DNA from 2 places in the Photobacterium nomapromontoriensis genome. Region 1 is predicted to be linked to the other one. Evidence: riboswitches for the same ligand, from Rfam matches in the RefSeq annotation. Region 1 holds a riboswitch; the other holds the start of a gene.
The links. Region 1 has a riboswitch for cobalamin ahead of L4D12_RS14210 (TonB-dependent receptor domain-containing protein). Riboswitches for the same ligand answer to the same signal wherever they lie in the genome.
Positions count from the first base shown of each region.

Region 1 (8,159 bases):
CAGGGAAAATTCAGCTGGATGTGCGTTTTGGTAAGGGGGGCGATATGGGGCTTTCCGGACGTGGTGGGATAGGTTATCGCAGCTCGGGGCCGTTTGCCGAAAATTTATTGCTCTCTATGCCAGCCAAAGAGGCCTTGAGATTTGCGCCAATGGCATTGCCTATTACGGTTGCCGGTAACCTAGAGCTGACGTTACGCAGCTATCAGTTTGCTCAGCCATATTGTGAACAACTTGATGGGGCGTTAGCCTGGACCGCCGGGCAGGTATCCTCGCCGCTAGGCGGATTGAAGCCGGGGCCGGTGATTGCAGATTTATCGTGTGACCAAGGCAAGGTACTGGCAACCGTTGATCAGTCTTCGGCGGACGTATCAAGTGAATGGCAGGCCACATTGGCACCGGGTAATTCCTATACTTTAGCTGGTTGGTTTAAGCCCGGTGCCGAGTTTCCGGCGCAATTAGCTCAGCAGCTTAAGTGGTTAGGCAGTCCGGACCCGAAAGGGCAATATAAAATCAATTATAGCGGCCGCTTATAAAGTGCTTTATTTCACCTGCCTATTACCATTTAATAGAGCTTATTGTCTGGGTCATTACCCGTTGTAGTGACCCGTATTACGACAGGATATTGCATGGCTGCGGATAACAACAAACCTAAAATTTTGGCAACCGAAGTGGTTGCTCAGTCTCAATTGTTTCAAATCGAGTCCGTTGATTTACGTTTTTCCAATGGTATTGAGCGAACCTATGAACGGATGAAACCGTCTGGCCGCCATGCGGTGCTGATTGTGCCAGTAACGGCAGAAGGGGATCTTTTACTGATCCGCGAATACTCGGTTGGCACTGAACGTTATGAATTGGGATTTCCTAAAGGCTTGGTAGATGAAGGGGAATCAGCCGCTGAGGCCGCAAACCGAGAGCTGAAAGAAGAAATTGGGTTTGGCGCTCAAACATTACGACCATTGAAAGAAGTGGTTTTGGCCCCTTCATATTTTTCCAGTCGGATGACGTTGTTTTTGGCTCAAGACCTGTATGCAGAGCAACTTGAAGGCGATGAGCCTGAGCCATTAGAGGTTGTTCGCTGGCCTCTCAATCAAGCTGAAGAACTGCTTACTCATCTTGATTTTGCCGAAGCAAGAAGCATTGCTGCCTTGTTTCTCGCCCTTCAACAGCTGTCACAATAGGAGCGGAGATGGATTTATCGAGTCTATTACCCAAGGTTATTGATATCGCACGTGAATCTGGGCAGGTGATTTTAGATATTTATCAGCGAGGCCAGTTTGAAAAGCACATTAAACAAGATAATACACCTGTCACCAGTGCAGATTTAGCCGCACATAAGCTGGTTGTTACTCGTTTGTCTGCGTTGACGCCAGATATCCCGGTACTTTCTGAAGAAGATGCAGAGATCCCCTTGTCAGAGCGGAGAGGTTGGTCGCGTTACTGGCTGGTGGATCCGCTTGATGGTACACAGGAGTTTATTGCGGGCAGTGGTGATTTTGCCACGATTATCGCCTTGGTCGATAACCATAAACCAATAATGGGTGTCGTCTATGCGCCAGTTTCAGGTGTTGCTTATTATGCTTATCAAGGTAAAGGCGCCTGGAAAACCACCCCAGAAGGCGAGTCAGTCCGAATATCAACTCATAAATATGAACTACCAACCCAATCTCTCGCGGTCGCTATCAGCCGTCGGCAGGATATTGGGATGATCACCAACAGGCTGGATCCCGCTCTGAACTATGAGTTGGTTCCATTGGGATCCGCGGCCTTGAAATCTTGCTTAGTGGCGGAAGGTGTCGTTGATTGCTACTTGCGTTTGGGGCCTACTGGAGAATGGGATACGGCTGCTACTGAGTGTATTGTTGAAGAGGCGGGTGGACGGATTTTGAATACACATCTGTCACCGTTGTCTTATAACCAACGCGACACACTGGAAAATCCAAACTTCATCACTTTGGGTGATGAGTCATTGCCGTGGGCATCGATATTGACGCCAGATAACCGGCTTATCAGTATAAATTAACCATGTAAAAAACGGAGCTCGATGCTCCGTTTTTATTATTAATATTAAAATAGTCGATTTAGGCCATTGAGTGCAGCTACGCGGAAGGCTTCGGCCATCGTTGGGTAGTTAAACGTCGTATTGACAAAATAATTTATATTATTGCCTTCGCCTTTTTGCTCCATGATGGCTTGCCCGATATGAATGATCTCGGCAGCCCGCTCGCCAAAACAGTGGATACCGAGGATTTTCTTCGTTTCTCGATGAAATAGAATTTTTAGACTGCCGACCTCGGTGCCTGCAATTTGTGCTCGGGCCAGATGTTTGAACTGTGAGCGACCAACCTCATAGGGCACTTTCTCTGCCGTAAGTTCTTGCTCGGTTTTTCCGACAGAACTGATTTCGGGTATGGTGTAAATCCCGGTGGGTATATGGTCAATTAACTGGCCTTCTGCAGCACCATAGGCGATAGCCTGTGCGACAAAGCGGCCTTGATCATAGGCAGCGCTGGCGAGGCTAGGGTAGCCAATGACATCTCCAACAGTATACACGTGCTCAATGTCCGTTCGGTAATTTTGATTAACCTTGAGTTGCCCACGAGAATCTGGGTTGAGACCGACATTGTCCAGATGAAGCCGGTCGGTATTACCCGTTCGGCCATTAGCGTAGAGCAAGCAATCGGCACGCATTTTTTTACCTGACTGCAGATGTAAGATCACACCATCTTTCGTCCCTTCAATGTGCTCATAGGCTTCACCATTGCGGATCATTACCCCACTGTTCCAAAAGTGATAAGAGAGCGAGTCGGAAATTTCATTGTCGAGAAACTCTAAGAGTCGATCACGGGTATTGATAAGATCAACCTTGACTCCCAGCCCACGGAAGATAGACGCATACTCACTGCCAATAACGCCTGCTCCGTAGATTATGATATGGCGTGGGTCGTGTTTCAGTTGGAGGATGGAATCACTGTCGTAGATCCGAGCATGGTTGAAATCAACATTATTTGGCTGGTAAGGGCGAGAGCCCGTTGCAATCACAAACTGATCGGCACTGTAGTATTCAACGCTGCCATCGGGTTTCGTTACAGCAATAGTGTGGGAGCCCGTAAAACTGGCTTCACCGAAAATGATAGTGCACTGATTGCGATCGTAAAAGCCTTGACGCATTCGGGTTTGTTTGTTGATTACATCCTGAGCATGTCCAAGAATTTGGCTAAATGTGCTGTGTAAGGTGGCGTTGTTTTTGCCATAGAGGGGGTTCTGGTTGTATTCAATGATCCGGCTAACAGCATGGCGCAGGGCTTTGGATGGAATGGTTCCCCAATGGGTACAGCCGCCTCCAACACTTTCTTCTCGTTCGATGATGGCGACATTGAAACCGGCTTTGGTTAATCCCATTGCGGCGCCTTCACCACCAGGACCACTGCCAATAATAATGGCATCAAAATGTTGGGTAGTGGAATGTTTACTTGTGGTCATGCTTAACCCTTCTTATCATCTTTGCAACATTATCGTTTTGTTATATTAACTTTTTACAAAGGCAGGTAGAATCTATCTGCGGTCATATAGAGGGAAGGATCACGTTGTTGATGGCAATAACAGTTAAAAGTTGGAGGTCGTTGGTGCTTTTGCTGATGCTTGACGTTTGGTTAGAGTTTGTGAGCCAGTAGGTAAACTCAACGTTCAGGCTTTGATTCCGCACCAGCCAGCAATTACTATGTTTTGATGGCCGTGAAAAAGCGCGTATAGTGACAATAACCTTGACGCAAGATAATTCAAAGAGAAACAAAAAACCCATGGGTATCAGGGCTCAGCAGAAAGAAAAAACTCGCCGCTCACTGATTGATGCAGCATTTAACCAATTAAGTGCCGAACGCAGCTTTTCAAATCTTAGTTTGCGGGAAGTGGCCAGAGAAGCCGGGATTGCACCGACTTCATTTTACCGTCACTTCAAAGATATGGATGAGCTCGGTTTGACGATGGTGGATGAAGGCGGTTTGATTTTACGTCAGTTGATGCGTCAGGCTCGTCAGCGCATAGCCAAAGAAGGCAGCGTGATCCGCACCTCCGTTGAAACCTTTATGGAGTTTATAGATAGCAGTCCGAACGTGTTTCGGTTGTTGTTACGTGAACGTTCCGGAACATCGCCAGCATTCAGGGCGGCGGTGGCTCGTGAAATTCAGCATTTTGTGGCAGAGCTGACAGAGTATCTGGTCGCAAAAACAGGAGTCACCCATGAAGAAGCCTACACGCAGGCGGAGGCATCAGTAACCTTGGTGTTTAGCTCGGGTGCGGAGGCGCTAGACTTAGATAGTCATGCTCGTGGTGAGCATGCTGAAAGATTAATTATGCAATTGCGGATGATTGCAAAGGGTGCCTACTGGTACCGAAAAGAGCGTGAGCGTCGTGAGCTCAGGCTGAAACTCTAACTTCGTTATGTTGGTGAATGGATATGAACAAGGAACAAATTAAAGCTGAACGAAAAACTCTCGTATTATCATTGCTTGCCGGCCTGTGCGGTAATGCCACTTTAGCAGTGTTAACATCTGGTGCTGTTTCGTTTTCTATTTTCCCAGTGATTGCGTTTGCATTGGCGGCGTACTGCTTGTATCAAGAATACCTGAGTAAACCCATGGCAGATGGCACACCAGCTATCGCTTTTGCTTGTTTCTTGGTCGGTGCATTTGGTTATTCCGCATTTTTGCGCGCCGCCTTACCTGAAATGGGGTCAAACTTTTTACCGCTGATAATCTGCTTGGGATTACTCTTCTGGGTAGCTTATAAGCTGGGTATTATGTCACCAAAGGCTGATGCATAGGTTTAGCACCTAGCGGTTGTTATGCTATAAAAAAGGCGCCTGAGGCGCCTTTTTTGATCGTGATGAAATTATCGTCTTTCTAGCAGTACACCCGCTTCCATGTGATGGGTATAGGGGAATTGGTCAAACAGAGCAAAACGGGTGATATGGTGCGTTTCGTTTAAAATGGCCAGATTCTCTTTCAGAGTGTCCGGGTTGCATGAAATGTACATGATGCGGTCATAGCCTTGCACCATACGGCAAGTACCTTCGTCCATGCCGGATCGTGGTGGATCGACAAAGATTGTGTTGCAGTTGTAGCTCTGTAGATCGACATTTTGATCTTTCAGGCGGCGGAACTCACGACGGCCTTCCATTGCATCGGTAAAGTCTTCTGCTGACATCCTGATGATCTGGACATTGTCGATATTGTTAACGGCAATATTGTACTGTGCGGAGTCAACGGATGGTTTAGCCAGTTCAGTTGCGAGGACGCGCTCGAAGTTCTTGGCTAGCGCCAGAGAGAAGTTACCGTTACCACAGTAAAGTTCCAATAAGTCACCTTCGCTATCCTGCGTACAGTCAACGGCCCATTCCAACATTTTTGTCGCCACTTCACCATTTGGTTGAGTAAAGCTGTTTTCGACTTGCTTATACGTTAGAACTTGTTCGTTGACCTTCAGCTTTTCAATAACAAACTCTTGGTCCAAAACGATTTTTTGTTTACGAGCTCGACCGATGAAGTTCAGTTTGAAGCCTTCATCGTTCAGGCGCTGTTTTAGTGCTTTTGCTTCTGCAATCCACGCGTCATCAAGCTGGCGGTGGTATAGCATTGAGACCAGAATCTCACCGCTTAGCGTTGATAAGAAATCAACCTGAAACAGTTTGTGGCGAAGGGCTTTTACCGGTTTTAGCGCCTCAATCAGCAGTGGCATCATGTCATTGATTAACCGACTGGCTGCTGGGAACTGATCAACACGGTATTTTTCGTGGGTTTCCTGATTGAACATGATGTAGTACAGCTCATCACCTTCATGCCAGACGCGAAACTCAGCACGCATACGGTAGTGTTCGGCAGGAGAGGCAAACACCTCAAGCTCAGGGGTTTCAAAATCGGCAAAGATATTTTGAATACGCGCTGCTTTTTCATCTAGCTGTGTTTGGTACTCAGCTGGATTAATGTCGGTGGATGCCATAGTGGTTGCCTTAAGCTGCTCAAAATAAGAGCGCCGATTTTATTGTATTGTTGACTGATGTCCAGTGTTCAGCCAGAGAAAAATGTTGAAAGGGGCGATATTTTCTCATATATGGTAAATCTTACTAGACAATAACAAAGAGGATAATTAGCATGCGTCTTGCGCTGGTTTGCCTGAACTCAGGCTAGGGAACGCGGTGGAAATCCGCGACTGACGCGCAGCGGTGATAGAGAACGAAAGCACATGGACGTTAGTTCTAAACACTGCTTCTGTAGATGGTGCAATACCATTGATTGAAGTGGGAAGTTGTTGCCTAGGTGGTTGTTCAACCATGCTCTTAAGTCCGAAGACCGACCAGTGTACCGAGTAGAAAAGCTACTCAGTAATCGACGCGACTTAAGGTATCCATATAATGAAAAAAACGCTTTTAGCAGTGGCGTTGGCGCCGTTGTGCCTGCCCAATCTTGCTGCCGCCCAAATTTCAGCTGATGAAGTCATGGTCATCACCGCGAACCGATTCGAACAACCCCTCAAAGAGGTCATTGCACCTGTCTCCGTCGTGACCAAAGAAGATATTGATGCCATTCAAGCGAAGTCTCTGGCAGAAGTTTTGCGTCGCCTTCCTGGCATTCAAGTTGTATCTGGTGGTTATGGTCAGAACACGGAAGTGTATGTTCGAGGGACCTCTTCTAAGCATTTACTGGTCATGATTAATGGGGTACGAATTGGTAGTGCGACATTGGGTAGTGCCGATTTCAGCCAGATCCCGTTAACCGGGGTTGAGCGAATTGAATTTATTCGTGGCTCACGGGCTGCGCTATATGGTTCGGATGCCATTGGTGGTGTACTTAATATCATTACAGACTATCAGCCTGATGAGCAGCAGGCGCAAGTAACTGCTGGTGTTGGTAGTGATGGTTATACCCAGCTCAGTGGTTCAGTTGCTGGCGCACTAGGACAAAATAGTTGGGGAAAATTGGCGGTGAAAACAGAGCAGGCGGATGGTTTCTCCGCACGCCAGTTACCGTTTGAGCAGGATGATGACGGCTTTGACAGTCACAATGTGGTTGCAGAAGTCGGCACGGCCATTAATGAAAATTGGCAGCTGAGCTTGCAGGGTTACTACCATGATGGTAAGGCTGACTATGATGATGGCTATGGCGCTCTTGGCGCTTATACCGACAGTAGTTTGTATAATATAGCTGCGAAAATTGGGTATGTGCGTGATGACTTCATCAGTGCAGTGACGGTGGCGCACAATCAGGATAAAGCCCAAAATAATAGTCAGGGAGTGTCCGGCAGTGAAATTAAAACCGATCGCTTACTGGCCAATTGGCAGAATCACTACCAGTTTAATCAGCAACTGGGCTTGGGCGGTGGGCTTGAGTTTTATCGTGATTCAGTCTCTAACAGTACAACTGTTTATGAAGAAGATCAGCGCGATAACGCCGCAGCTTATATTAATACAGTCTATCGTGCGGGGGATGTACAATTAGAGGGTAGCCTGCGTACAGATGATAATGATAGTTACGGAACCAATACTACTTGGTTGGTTGCTGCTGCTTATTCATTTTTAGAGAGTTACCAATTATCAGCTAGCGCAGGTACTGGTTTTAAAGCACCAACCTTTAATGATTTCTATTGGCCGGACTCAGGTAATCCAGAACTTAAGCCTGAGGAGTCGACCAATTATGAGCTGTCACTCTCTGGTAGTCATACGTGGTTAGATTGGCGTATTACTGGCTATCGTAATGATGTTGATCAGTTGATTGCTTGGGCGCCAGTTGATAGCAGTGATCCGTTCAGTGACTGGTTGCCGATGAATGTCGAGGAAGCCCGTTTGCAAGGCCTAGAGCTGACAACGCATTTTAATACAGGTCCGTTATACCACGATGTTAGCTACGACTATCTGGATGCTGAAGATGCTAAGACTGGTAAGCAGTTGATCCGTCGAGCAAAGCATAGTGTAAAATGGAATGTCGCTTACTTGCTGGATCAATGGCAATTTGATATGAGTGCGCTTTATAAAGGCAAGAGTTATGAAGATAGCACCAATACAGAAACCTTGGATGCGTATGTGTTGGTTGATGTCGCGGCGAGCTATTTCTTGAATGACAATATTGTACTTCGAGGACGTATTGCTAACGTATTCGACGAAGCGTATA
Region 1 covers NZ_JAKJSL010000033.1:2,856-11,014, reverse strand. The annotation lists gene L4D12_RS14245 (type II secretion system protein N) at 1-533, shown strand, start outside; gene nudE (ADP compounds hydrolase NudE) at 627-1,178, shown strand; gene cysQ (3'(2'),5'-bisphosphate nucleotidase CysQ) at 1,187-2,020, shown strand; gene sthA (Si-specific NAD(P)(+) transhydrogenase) at 2,065-3,480, opposite strand; gene fabR (HTH-type transcriptional repressor FabR) at 3,798-4,430, shown strand; gene L4D12_RS14220 (YijD family membrane protein) at 4,454-4,819, shown strand; gene trmA (tRNA (uridine(54)-C5)-methyltransferase TrmA) at 4,888-5,994, opposite strand; cobalamin riboswitch at 6,143-6,367, shown strand; gene L4D12_RS14210 (TonB-dependent receptor domain-containing protein) at 6,407-8,159, shown strand, end outside.

Region 2 (8,159 bases), on a different contig from region 1:
TGAGAATAATAACGTCGATAAAGTCTGAAGGATACAGGAGGCTGAATGAAAAACCGAGATGATATGACGTTTGCGCCAGAGGAGTATCAAGAACGCCTTGCTGCGCTGAGAGTACGCATTGCGGAACGCTGTTTGGACGCGGTGGTGATCACCGATCCTGAAAATATCATGTATTTAACTGACTACCAGACGACAGGCTATTCCTATTTTCAAGCGCTGATTGTGCCGTTGGATCAAGAGCCCATCATGATCACCCGAGCGCTGGAAGAGTCTAATGTGATTGAGCGTACTTGGGTGGAGCATAGCCGACCTTACCCTGATACCGGGGATGCCATTCAGATGCTCGTGGAAACGCTGCGTGAGTTTAATCTGAGTAATAAGCGGATTGGCTATGAGCGTAATAGCTATTTTTTCCCGGCATATCAGCAAGATTTTATCCACACCACTTTAACCGAGGGCAAGCTACTAGATTGCTTTGGCATTGTGGAAGAAGGCCGAATTTGCAAATCAGCTGCTGAAATCGAGTTGATGAAAAAAGCGGCCTTTGCCACAGAGGTGGGGATGAAAGCGGGACTGGAAGCTGCCGTTGCTGGGGTGAGTGAAAATGAGATTGGTGCTGCTATTAGTGCGGCGATGTTTAGAGCGGGTGGGGAAGCCCCGGCAGTTATGCCTTATGTGACCTCCGGTCCCAGAACCATGATAGGCCATGCTACGTGGGAAGGGCGTATTGTCGGGCCGAACGAGCATGTGTTTATTGAAATGAGTGGCTGTTTCCGACGCTATCACACTGCCATGATGCGTACTGTTGTGAATGGTCCATTGAACGATTCTATGTATAAAGCTCAAGAGCTAATGAAAGTCGCGCTGGAGACCTTGCATGGATATGTCCAGCCAGGTATGACGGTGTCGGATGTGGATAATTTGGTACGCAATATTATTTCTCATAACGATGTGGGTGCACGGCTGATCACCCGTTCGGGTTATTCCATTGGTATTGCATTTCCACCCAGTTGGGATGAAGGTTACATCTGTAGCTTAAAACAAGGGGACTCGACCGTTTTAAGAAAAGGGATGACCTTTCATATTATCCCTTGGATGTGGGGGGTGGATGGTAATAAAACCTGTGGCATTTCCGATACGATTTATGTCACCGATACGGGTATTGAGTCCTTTTTCACTTTAGATAAGGACTTTGTTGTGCACCCGTCAGCCGCCAATTCGTCTGAGATACTGACCAGTAAGCCGTCCCGAAAATCTCAGCCGACAAAGGAGCAACCCGCTGATCGTAATATCGTCAATGTGCAGGAGGCCAAAGATGTTTAATGTGATTAATCCCGCAACGGGTAAGTTGATTCAACGCTACGCCACATTGGCATCCGAGCAGACGCAGCAAAAGATAGCTTACGCGCAGCAGGGGTATCTGAGTTGGCGTGAATGCAGCTTGGAGCAACGTGCCAGCATGCTAAAACGGGTCGCAGCCCAGCTTCGCCAAGATAAAACCAAGCTCGCTCAGTTAATGACCGATGAAATGGGCAAGCCAGTCAAGGAAGCAGGGGCGGAAGTGGACAAAGCGGCTTGGTGTTGCGATCACTATGCCGAGCATGCCGCGACGTATTTGCAAGATGATGTTATCAATAGCGATGCCTCTCAGAGCTATGTGCATTATCAGCCCATCGGTGCCTTGCTGGGCGTCTTACCGTGGAATGCGCCGCTCTGGATTGCGTTTCGGTTTTTGGCCCCCGCGCTCATGGCGGGTAACAGCTGTGTCATGAAGCATGATCCCCATGTTCCGGGCTGTGCTGAGGCCATCGAGCAGGTGTTCAGAGATGCCGGTGCCCCCGAGGGGCTTGTGGTGAATTTACCAATTGCGAACGAAGATGTTGCTGATGCGATTCGTCATCCACACATCCAAGCGGTATCGTTTACTGGATCTGCTCAAGCTGGTGGTATTGTTGCTGCGACGGCGGCGGCAGAGATTAAACATGCAGTGTTGGAACTGGGTGGGTCCGATCCTTTTATTGTGCTTGAAGATGCCGATCAAGATGCAGCAGCCGATATTGCGGTACTTTCACGTATTATCAATGCCGGACAATCTTGCATTGCGGCCAAACGGATTTTGGTTGAGCAAAGTATTTATGATGAATTTGTTGGAAGGTTAAAGCAACGACTTGAAATGTTGATCGTGGGGGATCCCAATGATCCCGTCACGGATGTTGGGCCTATTGCCCGCGAGGATTTGCGTGCTAATTTACATCGCCAAGTGATGGGTAGCATCGCTCAAGGTGCAAATTGTTTACTCGGAGGCGAATTACCAGAAGGTGACGGTTATTTTTATCCTGTGACCTTGTTGACTGATGCCCATGCTGACATGTGTGCCATGCAAGAAGAAGTGTTTGGTCCGGTAATGGTGGTTTGCCCTGTCCGTGATACCGATGAAGCGCTACAGGTGGCTAACGCCAGTGAATACGGATTGGGCGCAGGTGTATGGAGCTGCGACAGTGCGAAAGCATTAGCGTTGGCTGAGCGACTAGAAACAGGACAAGTGGCGATTAACGGTATTGTAAAAACCGACCCTCGCTTGCCCAGTGGCGGGATAAAAAAATCCGGATTTGGCCGAGAGCTCGGTGAGCAGGGGATAAAGGCGTTTATTAACGCAAAGCAAATTTGGATTAAGTAGGTGATGACAGCTAACCACAGTTATGTGACTCGTTATCGTCATAGTAAAAATGTAATGGTCGATTTTGAATCGGCCATTACATTATTAATTTGTCTACTTATCGCGCGTTCAATAAGTTAAGAACCTGTGTATTTATTATAAATAGACTATTTAGATTGACTATATCGCACAAGAAAATTATCTCTTGTGCGTTTTAAAATAGCGAGCGCTTGAGTATTCACTTTCCCTCGCATTGATTGAGAATCCTTCCTTTTCACCCATATATTCCTTTTTATTGTTATTTCCGTAAACTAAATATTTTTTCCATTATGAAATGAACCCACTGCGGGTATGACCGCATTGCATACGTTTTATAGATCCTGTTTGTCTATCTTATAATTTAAAGAAAATAAAACAGTATCAACTTGGTATCAATTCGCCGGGTCCCCTTTGGATAATATCAAAATTGCCTTGTTATTCTATGGTTTACAAATTGGAAGCAAGCAATGACATAGAGAGTATGCAGCTGATAGCTTATTGGTGTATATATCAGCAAAATTCAGCACAACATAATGAGAGGGTAGAGAAGAGAGTATAAAGCGCTCAACTATTTGCTTGTGCTCAAAAAATGCCCACTATGTATAAATAAGAGATAAGGGCAATTATTATCCCATTTCAGCTTAGATCCTTCGATGTAATTGCCTTAATGTGATATTGCTCAATATCAGGCTCGTTGAAAATTGATTTCAATCAATTAGTTAGTTGGTTATTAGTGCTCTAATTAACGTGCAACAACGATAGTGCCATCACGGCTAAGAGGGAATCAGGTTAAAATCCTGAACTGTACCCGCAACTGTAAGCGATGAGTATTACCCAAACCACTGAGCAATCGGGAAGGAGGGAAATGCGTTTTAGTCGTCAGTCAGGAAACCTGCTATCACACAACGCTTCTGGATGCTGAGCGGGAAAACTCAGTGGTGAAGGTGATCGGCTATCAATGGTAGCGTTCAGCTATTTCTCGCATCTGTATCTAGCACATATTTTAAAAAATTAACTTTGTGATTAGATATGAAACGGAATTTTTTGTATATCCCTCTGATCGTCTCCGCGGTATTGTCTCCTGCTGTGGTACAGGCTCATTTTTTAACCATGTTCCCCGAGCAACAAGTCATCGACAAAGGTGACAGTAAAAAATTACATTTCCCGGTTTACTTTACTCATCCCATGTCAATGGGGCCGACAATGGATATTGTTAAGCCAACCGTTGGTGTTGTTATGAATAACAAGCTGACCGACTTAACGGATTCGTTGATATCCACACCCTACGGGGCTGCAACAGGCTGGGCGCTAAATTATCCTTTACGCCGACCAGGCACTTATACGTTTTTTGCGGAGCAGCAACCTTATATCGATGAAACAGAAAATGTAGCTATCTCGCAATCGGCCAAAGTGGTTGTTGATGCCTTTGCTGCTGGTGGAAACTGGCAAGTTCAGCTCAATACTCCAGTTGAAATTATGCCTCTTACTCGACCATATGCGCTGTGGACCAATAGTATTTTTACCGGGAAAGTGCTGGTTAATGGCAAGTCAGCTGCGGGTGTTGACATCGAAGTGGAGTATTACAACAAGCAGGGAATACCCGTGCCGAGTGATGCTTACCTGACCCAGCAAGCCGTGACCAATACAGCCGGTGAATTTACTGTGGCGCTACCTAAACAAGGCTGGTGGGGAATCGCTGCTTTGGTTGAAGACGATCAACCTATTTCTATTAATGGCAAAGCATACCCTCACGAGCGTGCTGGCGTAATGTGGCTGCAAGTTAAAGATATCGCCCCAAGCTCCCTCTAGGCGTACTGACTTATTCTCTTAAAGGGAGTGTTATTGGCGTCAATTCGGTGTTGTAGATTTTTAATGTAGAGCCATTAAGTTTGTAAATTTACGCCTTGTTTAGATGCCAATAACTTTTCACTGAAACAAGCATCTTGAGGATGTTTGGGTATTAATTAAGGACTTGTACCATGCATATTGTTGACGGCGTCTTGGCGACGCCAGTTCTTGCGGTGGGGGCGGTAATAACCGTGGTTGGCACTGTCTTGGGGTTGCGAGGGCTATCGGATGAAAAGCTACCCCAAGCGGCAGTGCTTTCCGCTTGTTTTTTTGTCGCGTCACTTATTCATATACCGCTTGGTCCTTCCAGTGTTCATCTTATTTTCAATGGGTTAATTGGATTACTCCTTGGCTGGGCGGCATTTCCTGTTGTCTTAATAGGGTTGATTTTACAAGCGGTCTTTTTTGGTTTCGGTGGCGTCGTGGTTTTGGGTACCAATTGCGCCAATATTGCGTTGCCTGCTGTCATCGTGGGCTTTGCCCTGAAGCCATTTATAGGCCGTTTACCTGATGTTGCTATCGGATTTTTAGCCGGTTTTTTTGCAGTAATACTCACCGCTTTGCAGGTGGCATTGTCATTGTCACTATCGGGAGATGGTTTTATGACCAGCGCCAAGCTTGTCGTGTTAGGGCATTTGCCCGTTGCGTTAATTGAAGGCATCGTTTCTGCATTTGCATTTAAGTTGTTGTGCAAAGTACGCCCATCCATTGCAAATCGTTGTTTCTGTGATGCCAAAGGAAAATGTCATGATTAATTTTCGTACCGTCTGTCGTCGTGCAACCTATGCCTGTAGCGTGCTTGCGCTTGCATTAGGGATAACGGTAATCAGTTCACCGCAGGCTTATGCACACAGAATGAAAGTTTTTGCCTGGGTTGACGGGCAAGCTATTGAAGGCGAAGTCTACTTTTCCGGTGGTCAGATGGCGACGGATTCAACGGTAGAAATTATTGCTAATCAGAATGTTATTGCCAATACAAAAACCAATGCAGAGGGCGTATTCCGTTTCGAGAATTTAGCGGTACTTGATTATGACGTGAGGGCGGATGCGGGGCAAGGTCATGTCGCATCCTATACGGTGTCTGCGTCAGAATTTACGGTTGATGCGCCTGCGGTTGCCACGAGTTCGCAGGCTGATGCTTCTGCTGCAAATGCAGCTCCACCTGTTTCAGCTTCTGTGAATACCGCTCAGCTAGAGCAGGCAATAGCCAAAGCCATTCGTCCTTTACGCGAGCAGATTGATCAATATGAAGCGAAGGTCAGAATGCACGATATTCTGGGCGGCGTGGGCTACATCTTTGGGGTGTTCGGGTTGTTTGTCTGGTTTCGGGCACGTCGACAATGATTGAAGCACTGCTTACGACCACAACGTTATCGACCCGCTCAGTGAATGCAGCCCCTCGGGTACGCTTATTGCTGGTATTGGTTGTTGCCTGCGCGGTGGTATTCAGTGAGCAGTGGTTACCATTGTTTGGTTATACGGTACTGGCGGTACATTTCTGGCAAAAGAGCCCTGTGAAAATAAAAGCGGGGTTGAAACGTCTTGCTGCCGTTGATGGTGTAATCCTGTTAACTGTTGTGTTATTGCCGTTTACCGAGCCCGGAGAGACAGCGTTTGTATTCGCGGGTCTTGAGATTAGTCAGGCGGGATTAATATTAGCCGCGATGATTTTGTTAAAGGCAAACATCATTCTCATGACGGTAATGTCACTGTGCGCAGGATTGAATGCCCTGACGTTAAGCCAGGCTTTAGCTGAACTGAAAATGCCACATCAGCTGGTGTTAATGATGCAATTAAGTATTCGCTATATCAGTGTGATGCAGCAGGAGTTTGCACGCTTACGCTGTGCAATGAAAGCCCGAGGTTTTCAACCGAATAGTTCATTACACACATGGCGTAGCTATGGGTATCTATTTGGAATGATGCTGGTTCGAGCGATGGAGCGAGCAGATCGTATTTGGCTGGCAATGAAGTGTCGGGGTTTTAATGGTCGTTTCCCTACGGCGGGAACAGTGCCGTTAACGGCTAGTGACCGCTGGTATTTTGTCGGTTATTTCATTGTTATCTCGATCATTTTTAACATTACGATGATTGTGCACTGGTTTGCTATCACAATGACAACGCTGGGGGTGATATGAGTGAACTTATTGCAGTGGAAAATCTGAGTTATTACCGGCCCAATGGTCAGTATTGTGCCGATGATCTTAGTTTTAGCTTATTCGCTGGTGAGCAAGTGGCGATTACGGGCAGTAATGGCAGCGGAAAAAGTACATTACTTTTACTGATGATGGGATTGTTGCCTGCTCAGCAAGGTGAAGTGAGGTTGTTTGGTGAGTCTTGTTATCAAAATAAGCGTTTTAGTGAAGCCCTTTTCCGGCGACATCGTCCCCGTATTGGGTTAGTTTTTCAGGATCCAGATGATCAACTGTTTTGCCCTACGGTGATAGATGACGTCAGTTTTGGGCCATTAAACCAAGGGTTGAGTGCGAAGACTGCCCGTCAAAAAGCGATGCAGACACTGACTCAACTGGGTATTGCGGACTTGGCTGATCGAGTTAGTTATCAGCTGTCTGGTGGCCAGAAACGCTTAGTGGCATTAGCGACAGTATTAGCGATGGATCCTGAGGTATTGATCCTTGATGAGCCAACCAATGATTTGGACCCGGACAATCAACAACGCTTGATTGATATTCTGCAGCAGTGCCAATTGCCCCTTATTTTAGTTAGTCATGATGCGGCATTCCGTAACCAATTAACACAGCGTCAATATTGCCTGCAAGATGGCACGTTGACGGATATTTCCGTATCGACTGAGTCAGCGGATTGTGAAAGACGGCACTGTGATATTGCAACTGAAATCGAAACCGAGACAGTCACAGATATATCGATAACTGGAGCCCGCCAGTGATCACTCAGGTTAAGCGATCCAAACACCGCGAAGAATTGCGCACCGGTTATACCACAGGCGCTTGTGCCGCTGCTGCGAGCCGTGCCGCTGTACGCGCCCTGTTGACGGGGCAAAGTGTCTCCATGATTTCTATCATCTTGCCCAATCAGGAAGAGGCGAGTTTTCAGCTTTGCCGACTTGAACATCACTCAGAGGGTGTACTGGCAGGGGTAATTAAAGATGGCGGGGATGATCCTGATTGTACTCATGGTATCGAAATACAGTGCTTCGCGTCATGGAGCCGTTCTGCGGGTATTCATATTGATGGTGGCGTCGGAGTGGCAAAAGTCACCTTACCTGGCCTCGAATTACCAGTGGGTATGGCTGCAATTAATCCTGTCCCACGGAAAAACATTCATGAAATGGCATGGGACGAGTGGCAGCAACACGCAACGATAGCATACGCCTCGACAAAATGCGATCAACGCGGATTGAGGCTTGAAATTCGCGTACCAGAAGGCGAAACCTGTGCTAAGCAAACCATCAGTGAACGTTTGGGGTTAATCGGCGGGATATCGATTCTCGGTACGCGGGGCACGGTTAAGCCGTATTCAACGTCTGCATTTTCAGCATCGGTTCGTCAATCAGTACAGGTTGCAAGAGCGAATCAACTTAACCATGTGGTTCTGACAACAGGCAGTCGTTCAGAGCGAGCCGCGATGAGCATGA
Region 2 covers NZ_JAKJSL010000017.1:89,950-98,108, reverse strand. The annotation lists gene L4D12_RS03560 (diaminobutyrate--2-oxoglutarate transaminase) at 1-28, shown strand, start outside; gene doeA (ectoine hydrolase) at 46-1,323, shown strand; gene L4D12_RS03550 (NAD-dependent succinate-semialdehyde dehydrogenase) at 1,316-2,677, shown strand; cobalamin riboswitch at 3,410-3,609, shown strand; gene L4D12_RS03545 (DUF4198 domain-containing protein) at 3,725-4,504, shown strand; gene cbiM (cobalt transporter CbiM) at 4,675-5,298, shown strand; gene L4D12_RS03535 (hypothetical protein) at 5,291-5,887, shown strand; gene cbiQ (cobalt ECF transporter T component CbiQ) at 5,884-6,681, shown strand; gene L4D12_RS03525 (energy-coupling factor ABC transporter ATP-binding protein) at 6,678-7,451, shown strand; gene L4D12_RS03520 (cobalt-precorrin-5B (C(1))-methyltransferase) at 7,448-8,159, shown strand, end outside.
Region 2: it holds a riboswitch for cobalamin, as region 1 does, so the genes downstream of both, L4D12_RS03545 (DUF4198 domain-containing protein) here and L4D12_RS14210 (TonB-dependent receptor domain-containing protein) in region 1, are expected to answer to the same signal.